Regions from separate parts of the Plantactinospora sp. KLBMP9567 genome, predicted to be linked through region 3. Evidence: predicted binding sites of a transcription regulator. Region 3 holds the regulator's gene; each other region holds the start of a gene.
What was found. Region 3 encodes HrcA, which represses chaperone genes, less so after heat shock. Its sites were predicted from a motif close to GGTTNGCACNCTCNNNNNGAGNGTGCNAACC; they were not measured.
Positions count from the first base shown of each region.

Region 1: the regulator HrcA is predicted to act here: its motif matches at 1,514-1,544, upstream of groL (chaperonin GroEL).
Region 2: the regulator HrcA is predicted to act here: its motif matches at 1,881-1,911, upstream of groES (co-chaperone GroES).

Region 1 covers NZ_JAWQRR010000071.1:4,797-8,070, forward strand. The annotation lists gene groL (chaperonin GroEL) at 1-1,416, opposite strand, end outside; gene R6Y94_RS44360 (DUF5994 family protein) at 1,686-2,237, opposite strand; gene R6Y94_RS44365 (lipopolysaccharide assembly protein LapA domain-containing protein) at 2,406-2,759, opposite strand; gene R6Y94_RS44370 (GAF and ANTAR domain-containing protein) at 3,108-3,274, opposite strand, start outside.
Region 2 covers NZ_JAWQRR010000016.1:85,838-89,111, reverse strand. The annotation lists gene ybaK (Cys-tRNA(Pro) deacylase) at 81-560, opposite strand; gene R6Y94_RS11865 (THUMP-like domain-containing protein) at 571-1,794, opposite strand; gene groES (co-chaperone GroES) at 2,044-2,358, shown strand; gene groL (chaperonin GroEL) at 2,439-3,274, shown strand, end outside.
Region 3 covers NZ_JAWQRR010000036.1:17,243-20,516, forward strand. The annotation lists gene hemW (radical SAM family heme chaperone HemW) at 1-421, shown strand, start outside; gene R6Y94_RS26525 (DUF4870 domain-containing protein) at 486-1,235, opposite strand; gene hrcA (heat-inducible transcriptional repressor HrcA) at 1,516-2,538, shown strand; gene dnaJ (molecular chaperone DnaJ) at 2,604-3,274, shown strand, end outside.

The DNA.
Region 1 (3,274 bases), on a different contig from region 3:
GGGTGGAAGTGAGCTGACCCTCTCTGCCACCACCGCTCCCTCAAGGCCGGCGTTGCTGGCGATCTGCCTGAGCGGCGCGGTGAGCGCGACCCGTACGATGTTCGCGCCGGTGGCCTCGTCACCGGCCAGGTCGAGCTTGTCGAACGCCGTGCCCGCGGCGTTGGCCAACGCCACACCACCGCCGGGTAGCAGGCCCTCTTCGATGGCGGCCCTGGCGTTGCGGACGGCGTCCTCGATGCGGTGCTTACGCTCCCGGAGTTCCACCTCGGTGGCCGCACCGACCTTGATCACCGCGATGCCGCCGACCAATGCGGCCAGCCGCTCCTGCAGCTTCTCCCGGTCGTAGTCGGAGTCGCTGTGCTGGATCTCGGAGCGGAGTTGCGCGGCGCGCCCGGCGATCTGGTCCAGGTCACCCGCGCCGTCGACGACGGTGGTCTCGTCCAGGGTGGCGACCACCCTGCGGGCCCGGCCGAGCATGTCGAGGGTCACGTTTCCCAACGTGTGACCGACGGTGTCGCTGACGACCTGAGCGCCGGTGAGGACGGCGAGGTCGGCCAGCATGGCCGTGCGGCGATCACCGAAGCCGGGCGCCTTGACCGCGACCGAGGTGAGGGTGCCGCGGACCGTGTTGACGACAAGGGTGGCGAGGGCCTCCGCCTCGACGTCCTCGGCGATGATGGCCAGCGGCTTGCCCGCATGCATGACCTGCTCCAGGATCGGGAGGAGGTCGGTCAGGTTCGAGATCTTGTTCTCGACGATGAGCAGGTACGGGTCGTCGAGATCGGCTTCCATCCGTTCGGTGTCGGTGACGAAGTAGGGCGAGATGTAGCCCTTGTCGAAGCGGATGCCTTCGGTGAACTCCAGCTCCAGGCCGAAGGTGTTGCCCTCCTCGACGGTGATCACGCCTTCCTTGCCGACCTTGTCCATCGCTTCGGCGATGAGGTCACCGACAACGGGGTCGGCGGCGGAGATGGACGCCGTGGCCGCGATCTGCGCCCTGGTCTCGACCTCCTGGGCCTGGTGGCGCAGCGCCTCGGTGACCGCGACCACGGCCTGTTCGATGCCGCGCTTGAGCGCGACCGGGTTCGCCCCGGCGGCCACGTTGCGCAGTCCTTCCCGCACCAGCGCCTGGGCCAGCACGGTGGCTGTCGTCGTGCCGTCCCCGGCCACGTCGTCGGTCTTCTTCGCGACCTCCTTGACCAACTCGGCACCGAGCTTCTCGTACGGGTCGTCGAGTTCGATCTCCTTGGCGATGCTCACGCCGTCGTTGGTGATGGTCGGCGCACCCCATCCGCTACCCAGCACGACGTTGCGGCCCTTGGGGCCGAGCGTCACCTTCACCGTGTCGGCGAGCATGTTCATGCCGCGTTCGAGGCCGCGACGGGCGTCTTCACCGAATACGATCAATTTGGCCATCTGTGTCGTCCTCTACTCGTCGTGCCGACGTTCAGCACTGCTCGGACCGACCTGCGACGAACACATCGCGCACGCCCACAAAGGGCTCATCCCATTCGGCTGGCACTCACGAAGGGCGAGTGCTAACTACGGTCTAGCACTCGCCGCCCGAGAGTGCAAGGACAACGTCCTCCTCGGGAATCTCGTCGTACGCCGCCGCCGGGTACGCGAGGTGCCGAAAACCCCGCCCCACCGTGGTCTGTCCACGCCGTCGGTGGGGCGATGCCGCCTTACCGCGTCTCCGACAAGATCCGGGGCGGCGTGAGACCTGACTGACCACCTTCGTCCTCCCACACGGCTACGGGAGCGTCATCGACCGCACGCGGAGCGGACGTGGTGACGGCGAGCAGGATGTGTTGGGGGTGGACCTGGTTGCTGGTGACGGCGGCGAGGACCATCGCCGCGTCGGCGGTGTCGCTCGCGGTCTTCGGGGGGACGATCAGCAGGTCGACGCGGTCGCCGTTGGCGCACAGTGCGGTGAGTAGGCTGATGGGCTGGCTGCTGAAGTAGCCCAGCCGGAGGACCCGGTCACCCACCCCCAGCCGGCGGGGGTGGATGTCCCAGCCGTCGGCGGCGAGGACGAGCCTGGTGACGGGTCCGCGTAGTTTGTCGATGGCCAGGACGAGCCCCGGCAGTTCCGCGACGGGGTCGGTCGAGCGGGGCCACCAACCGCCGTCCAGGAGGGTACGGCGGGAGCCGGTGGGTTCCATCCGCAGTCGTGGAGTCGATGGCGGCGTTGGCGAGATCGTCGTCGCGCGGCTGGTGGCAGTGGCGTGTGTCATGGCAGCTTCCTTCCTCCCGTCGCCGGAAGGGATCCGGCGAGGGGCTGAGCTCGGGAGAACGGCAGGCCGAGGCGTCGAACTTGCCGGCGGGGTCGCGGAAGGGGCAGCCGCGCAATCGCAGCGGCTCGTCGCGCCCGGCTCGTCGTACGCCCAGATCCAGGGCGCGGATCAGTGACGCTGGCGGCGGGACAGCCTGCGCAGTTGGGTGATGCGGGCGGCGCCGACCACCATGGTCAGGATTGCGACGCCGACACCGGCGATCAGCAGGGCCAGGGCCAACGGCAGAGTGCCGTGCATCCACAGGAAGGTGACCTCGACGCTGCGGGTGTTCTGCAGCATGAAGACGATGAGCACCACGCAGATGAGCGCGGCGGCGCAGATCCCGAACCAGGCGGCGCCGGTGCGGGTGTGTGGCACCCGGGTTGTCGGCGACGTCGACGGCGGTGCGGCCGAGGGCTTCGGCGATGCCGTGGTGGCCGAATCGACCGGTGCGCCTTGGGCGGTCCGGAGATGGTTGGACATGACATCCCCCTCTGGGGGGTGGGCCGGTATGGCGGGCACCTCAAGGCTGAGCTGTCGTCGCTTCCGGGATAACCCCATCGTACGCCTGTTCGGCCCGATATGCCCAGTTGCCTCGACCGAGGCCCCCGTCTGGGTGTCGATTACACCACTGCGGCTACTCCAATCCCCGGCAACGAGGCAGTCGACCGGTCGTCGGAGGAACTGGACCTGGACGTTCGTTGGAGGGGATCGGGGGGACGGGAGCCCCGGGCGGTTCGCCCGGGCCCCGCACGCTACGACCACCTCTGCCGAGCGCCGCGACATCGCTCCCCTCGGCACGGGTTGCGGCTGTCGATCCCGCTGAGGATGTCACCGGCTCGGGCCGGTGACCGTCGTTGGTGGGATCTGTTCGGTGCCGTCGACGATGGCCTGGGCGAGATCGGACAGCCGCCGGTTGTGGCTGCGGGCGTCGTTGCGAAGCAGTGTGAAGGCTTCGGCCATGTCCAGTTGGAGGCGTTCGGCCAGAACGCCCTTGG
Region 2 (3,274 bases), on a different contig from region 3:
GCATTGGCCAGCGGCGATACGCCGGAAATGATCGTTCGTGGCGGCTGGCTCGCCGGACACCCGGCGCGGCCCGGCCGGGATCAGGGCGCGGCGACCGGTGCCGTGGTGGCGGAGGTGAGCCGGATCAGGTCGGCCGGGGCGAGTTCGAGTTGCAGCCCGCGGCGGCCCGCCGAGACGTAGATGGTGGGGAAGCGCTCGGCCGAGGCGTCGACCACGGTGGGCAGCGCCTTGCGCTGACCCAGCGGACTGATCCCGCCCCGGACGTAGCCGGTGGTCCGCTCGGCCAGCGTCCGGTCGGCCAGCGACGCCCGCTTGCCGCCGACCGCCGTCGCCAGCGTCTTGAGGTCGAGTTCGCCGGTGACCGGTACCACCGCCACGGTCAGCACCCCGTCGACGCTGGCGACCAGCGACTTGAAGACCCGCTCCGGCGGTACGCCCAGCGCCGCCGCCACCTCGGCGCCGTAGTTCGGGGTGTCCGGCGCGACCTGGTACGGGTGCAGGGTGTGCGGGACCCGCTGCCGTGCCAGCAGCGCGGTCGCCGGGGTGCCCCTGCCCGCCATGATCCGCACCCTACCCGGTCGAGGCGGCCGGTTCCGGGGCCGGCACCGGACGGCAGAGCAGCACCGTGGGGGCGTCGGCGACCCGGGTCAGCACCAGGCTGATCGGTTCACTGCCGGCCAGCCGCAGGTCGCGGCGGAGCCGCTCCGGTTCCAGCGCGGAACCCCGCTTCAGGATCTCCGCCCGCCCGACGTCGAGGTCCCGCAGCCGGGCGCGCAGCCGCTTCAGCGAGAAGGGCAGCGACTCGACCACCTCCAGGCAGCGGGCGTACGGGGTGGGTCGGGCGGCGTCGGCGTAGACGTACGCGATCTCGGGGTCGGCGAGCGTGCCGCCGACCGTACCGGCGAACTCGGCGACCAGGTGCGCGCGGACCACCGCCGGGTCCGGGTCGTAGAGGTAGCGCCGGACCGGGCCGACCGGGGCCCGCCGGGTGCCGTCGCCGGTCAGTTCGTGCACCGCCGTACCGGCCAGCAGGGTGGCCCGGCGGGGCGCGGCGGCGAGCGGGCCGGACCAGACGGTCGCCTCGACCAGGTCGCCGTCGACGCTGACCCACTCGCCCTCGGCATCCGCCGGCAGCAGCCGGTGGTCGATCCCGGGTGCGACCTTGAAGACCGTCCGGGGGACCCGGCCGGCCAGGCCGAGCAGAAAGTCCCAGGGTGGGGAGTAGGCGGCCGGGTCGAAGATCCGCCGGCCGGTACCGGCCGTCCGCCGCGCCGGATCGCAGAACACCGCGTCGACCGGCTCGTCGACGGCGGTGAGGTCGAACCGGGTCGCGTCGCCGACGGTCACGGTGAACCGGTCGGCCACCCCGGCCGCTCCGGCGTTCGCGGCGGCCATCGCCGCGGTGACCGGATCGGCCTCCACGCCGTACACCCGGATGCCGGCCCGGGCGGCGGCGAGCGCGTCGGCGCCGAGGCCGCAGCCGAGATCGACCAGGGTGCGTACCCCGGCGGCGCGCAGCCGGGCGGCCCGGCGCGCCGCGACCCCGGGCCGGGTGGCCTGTTCCAGCCCGGCCCGGGTGAAGAACATCCCGGCCGCCTTCGGGCCGAACTTGGCGGTCGCCCGGCGCCGCAGCTCGGCCTGGGTCAGCGCGGTGGCGGCCAGCCCGGCGGGCACCCCGGCCGAGCGCAGCGCGGCCGCCGCGGCCAGCGGGTCGCCGCCGGCCAGCCCCACGGCGGTGACCAGCGCGGTTTCCCCCTCCGGGGTACGCAGCGCGGCGAACTGCTCGGCATCCACCGGAGCATTGTGCCGGCCAGAGTCACCGAAGGGCGTGTCGGGTTGGCACTCTCCTTGACGGAGTGCTAGCCGTCGGCATAACCTGCGGTTAGCACTCTCAAACCGAGGGTGCCAGCTTTCGGGCCGTTGTCCGGGAGCTGAACGCCAGGCGGACCGGCACCCGCGACGACGGACCCGCCCGGTGGCATGTGGCAGATTGACGCTGGTCGGCTCGCCGGCCGGTACAGAAACCAAGTACCCCAGGAGGGTATGCCCGTGACTACCGCGACCAAGGTTGCGATCAAGCCGCTCGAGGACCGGATCCTGGTCCAGGCGAACGAGGCTGAGACGACCACGGCGTCGGGCATCGTGATTCCCGACACCGCCAAGGAGAAGCCGCAGGAGGGCACCGTCCTCGCTGTCGGCCCCGGCCGTTTCGACGACGACGGCAACCGGATCCCGGTTGACGTCAAGGTCGGCGACACGGTCATCTACTCGAAGTACGGCGGCACCGAGGTCAAGTACGCCGGCGAGGAGTACCTGGTGCTCTCCGCCCGCGACGTCCTCGCCGTCATCGAGAAGTGATCTGACTGATCCACTGACGCTGCCCCGGACCGGCCCCGCCGGGCCGGGGCAGCGCTGCGTGAAGGGACCCTGTTAACACAATGGCGAAGATTCTGAGCTTCTCGGATGACGCCCGGCACCTGCTGGAGCACGGTGTCAACACGCTCGCGGACACGGTCAAGGTCACTCTCGGCCCGCGTGGGCGCAACGTCGTCCTGGACAAGAAGTTCGGTGCTCCGACGATCACCAACGACGGCGTGACCATCGCCAAGGAGATCGAGCTCACCAACCCGTACGAGAACCTCGGCGCGCAGCTGGTCAAGGAGGTGGCGACCAAGACCAACGACGTCGCCGGCGACGGGACCACCACCGCCACCGTGCTGGCCCAGGCGATGGTCCGGGAGGGCCTGCGTAACGTCGCGGCCGGTGCCGGCCCGGCCGGGCTGAAGCGCGGTATCGACCTGGCGGCCGAGAAGATCTCCTCGGCGCTGCTGGAGAAGGCCGTCGAGGTGGGCAGCCGGGAGTCGATCGCGCACGTGGCGACCATCTCGGCCCAGGACGCCACCATCGGCGACCTGATCGCCGAGGCGATGGAGAAGGTCGGCCGGGACGGTGTGATCACCGTCGAGGAGGGCTCGACCCTGGCCACCGAGCTGGAGGTCACCGAGGGCCTCCAGTTCGACAAGGGCTTCATCTCGCCGAACTTCGTCACCGACACCGAGGCGCAGGAGGCGGTGCTCGACGAGCCGTACATCCTGATCACCACCCAGAAGATCTCCTCGATCGAGGAGCTGCTGCCGCTGCTGGAGAAGGTCCTCCAGACCGCGAAGCCGCTGCTGATCATCGCCGAGGACGTGGAGGGGCAGGCGCTCTCCACCCTGGTGGTCAACGCGCTCCGCAAGACCGTCAAGGTCTGCGCGGTGAAGGCGCCCGGCTT
Region 3 (3,274 bases):
GTACGAGGTCTCCAACTGGGCCCGCACGCCGGCTGCTGCCTGCCGGCACAACCTGCTCTACTGGACCGGCGGCGACTGGTGGGGCCTCGGTCCCGGCGCGCACAGCCACGTCGGCGGGGTCCGCTGGTGGAACGTCAAGCACCCGTCGAGTTACGCGGCCCGACTCGGTGCGGGGCAGTCTCCCGGGCAGGCCCGGGAGGTGCTGTCGGCGCGGGAGCGGCGGGTGGAGGAGGTGCTGCTCCGGCTCCGGCTCGCCACCGGGCTGCCGCTGACAACGCTGGACGACGCGGGACGGGCGGGTGCGGCCCGGCACCGCGAAACCGGGTTGCTGGACGGGGCGGCGTACGACGCGGGGCGGGCCGTGCTCACCCTGCGCGGGCGGCTGCTGGCCGACGCGGTGGTCCGGGACCTGCTGCCCTGACCCGGACCCGACAGTGCGATGGCCCGTGCCGGGTCCGGCACGGGCCAGCACAGCGCTGCCGGCACTACTTGATCATGCGGATGGACATCGGGTAGCGGTACAGCACGCCCTCGTTGGCCTTCATGCCAGCGATGATCGAGAAGATCAGCACCACCAGCCAGGCGATCAGCGGCAGGAAGATCAGCACGAGGGTGCAGGTGCCGACGATGAGCGAGACGATCGAGATGATGCCCCAGGTGATCTGGAAGTTGAGCGCCTCGACCGCGTGCGCGCGTACGGTCGGCGACTCGTTGCCCTTGGCGAGCAGCGCGACGAGCGAGGCGATGAAGCCGACCACGATGCCGCCGAAGTGGGCGATCAGGGCCCAGGTCTTCTCGTCGCTGTTGGCGTAGCCGGACGGTGCCGGTGCGCCGTACGGGTTGCCCGGGTAGCCGCCCGGCGGCGGGTAACCGGCACCGGGATAGCCGCCCGGGGGCTGGCCGCCGGGGGGTGGGTAACCGCCGCCGGGGGGTGGGTAACCGCCGGGCGGCGGGTAGCCCCCGGGCGGGGGATAACCGCCACCGGAGGTCGGGTACGTGCCGCCACCTGACGTCGGGTAGGTCCCGCCACCTGACGTCGGGTACGTGCCGCCGCCGGAGGTCGGGTACGTGCCGCCGCCGGAGGTCGGCGGGGGCGTGCCGGGCGCACCATACTGGGGTGCGGCGGGCGGGGGGTACCCCTCGCCTGGCGTCGGGTATTGGCCCGGATTCATCGGGGCGGTCGGGTCCGGGGGCGGACCGCCGTATTCTCCGGGAGGGCGAGGCGGTTCAGTCATGGAGGTCACGGTAGGACTCCGGTTCAACCGGCGCCAGCGGCCCCCCGGATTGAATCTGGACAATGGCCGACCGTACCTGCTAGGCCGACCGGGGTAGGGTGTGCTGGCAAGCCTGTTGTCCGGGTTCGGATAGCCCCTCCAATCGATCATCGCGCCGGGTACGCCTTGGTCGTAGACTGGCACTCGCTACAGTCGAGTGCCAGGGCGGACCTGGCCCGACCGTCGTGGCCGCCCCGGTCGTTTCGCCCAGCCGGGGCCGGGACGTCGCAGGGAGGTGAGGATGGGTCTCGACGACCGCAAGCTCGACGTGCTGCGCGCGATCGTGGAGGACTACGTCGCCACCCAGGAACCGGTCGGCAGCAAGGCCCTGGTCGAGCGGCACCAGCTCGGGGTCTCCCCGGCCACCGTCCGCAACGACATGGCCGTGCTGGAGGAGGAGGGCTACATCCGGCAGCCGCACACCAGCGCCGGCCGGGTCCCCACGGACCGTGGCTACCGGCTCTTCGTGGACCGGCTCTCCCGGGTCAAGCCGCTCACCCCGGCCGAGCGCCGGGCGATCGAGCGCTTCCTGGTCGGCGCGGTGGACCTCGACGACGTGGTGCACCGTACGGTCCGACTGCTCGCCCAGCTCACCCGGCAGGTGGCCGTGGTGCAGTACCCGAGCCTGGCCCGGTCCTCCGTCCGGCACCTGGAACTGGTGCCGATCTCCACCACCCGGCTGATGCTGGTCATGATCGCCGACACCGGTCGGGTGGAGCAGCGGCTGGTCGAGCTGCCCACCCCGATCAGCGCCGACGACGTGACCGACCTGCGCCGGCTGGTCAACGAGCGGCTCGTTGGCGAGAAGCTGGCCGAGACCCCGCCGCTGGTCCAGGCGCTGGTCGACGAGGTGCCTCCGGGGCTCCGTCCGGCGATGACCACGCTCGCCACGGTGCTGCTGGAGACCCTGGTCGAGCGGCACGAGGAGCGGATCGTGATGGCCGGCACCGCCAACCTGACCCGGGGCGGGCTGCTCGACTTCCAGGGTTCGCTGCGACCGATCCTCGAGGCGCTCGAGGAGGAGGTCATCCTGCTCAAGCTGATCGGCGAGGTGGAGCCGAACACCCTTCAGGTACGCATCGGCGACGAGAACGAGATCGACAATCTGCGGGCCACCTCGGTGGTCAGCACGGGATACGGTCCGGGTACGACCATCGTCGGCGGACTCGGCGTGTTGGGTCCCACCCGGATGGACTACCCGGGCACCATCGCCACGGTGCGGGCCGTGGCACGCTATGTCGGCGACGTGCTGGCGCAGAACTGACCACCAAGCTCACCCTGACGACCGGCGGACGGTAACGCGAGACAGACATGAGGACACGGAACGCAGTGGCCAAGGACTACTACGGGATTCTCGGCGTCAGCCGGGACGCCTCCGACGACGACATCAAGCGCGCCTACCGCAAGTTGGCGCGGCAGTACCACCCGGACGTGAATCCGGATCCGGAGGCACACGAGAAGTTCAAGGACATCAACGCCGCGTACGAGGTCCTCTCGGACGACCAGAAGCGGCAGATCGTCGACCTGGGCGGCGACCCGCTGGCCCCCGGTGGTGGCCCCGGGGCAGGCCCGGGCGGTGCCGGTGGGCCGTTCGTCGGCTTCCAGGACATCATGGACGCGTTCTTCGGGGCGGCGGGTGGCGCGCGCGGGCCGCGTCCGCGTACCCGGCCCGGTGCCGACGCGATCCTGCGACTCGAACTCGACCTGCACGAGACGGCGTTCGGGGTGGAGGCGCCGATCGCGGTGGACACCGCCGTGCTCTGCACCACCTGCTCCGGGGCCGGCACGGCGCCCGGCACCCATCTCGCCACCTGCGAGGCGTGCGGCGGGCGGGGCGAGGTGCAGTCGGTGCAGCGGACCTTCCTCGGCCAGGTCGTCTCGTCCCGGCCGTGCACCGTCTGCCAGGGGTACGGCACGGTCATCCCGCACGCCTGCCCGACCTGCGCGGGTGACGGCCGGGTACGTACCCGGCGCTCGCTGACCGTCAAGATCCCGGCCGG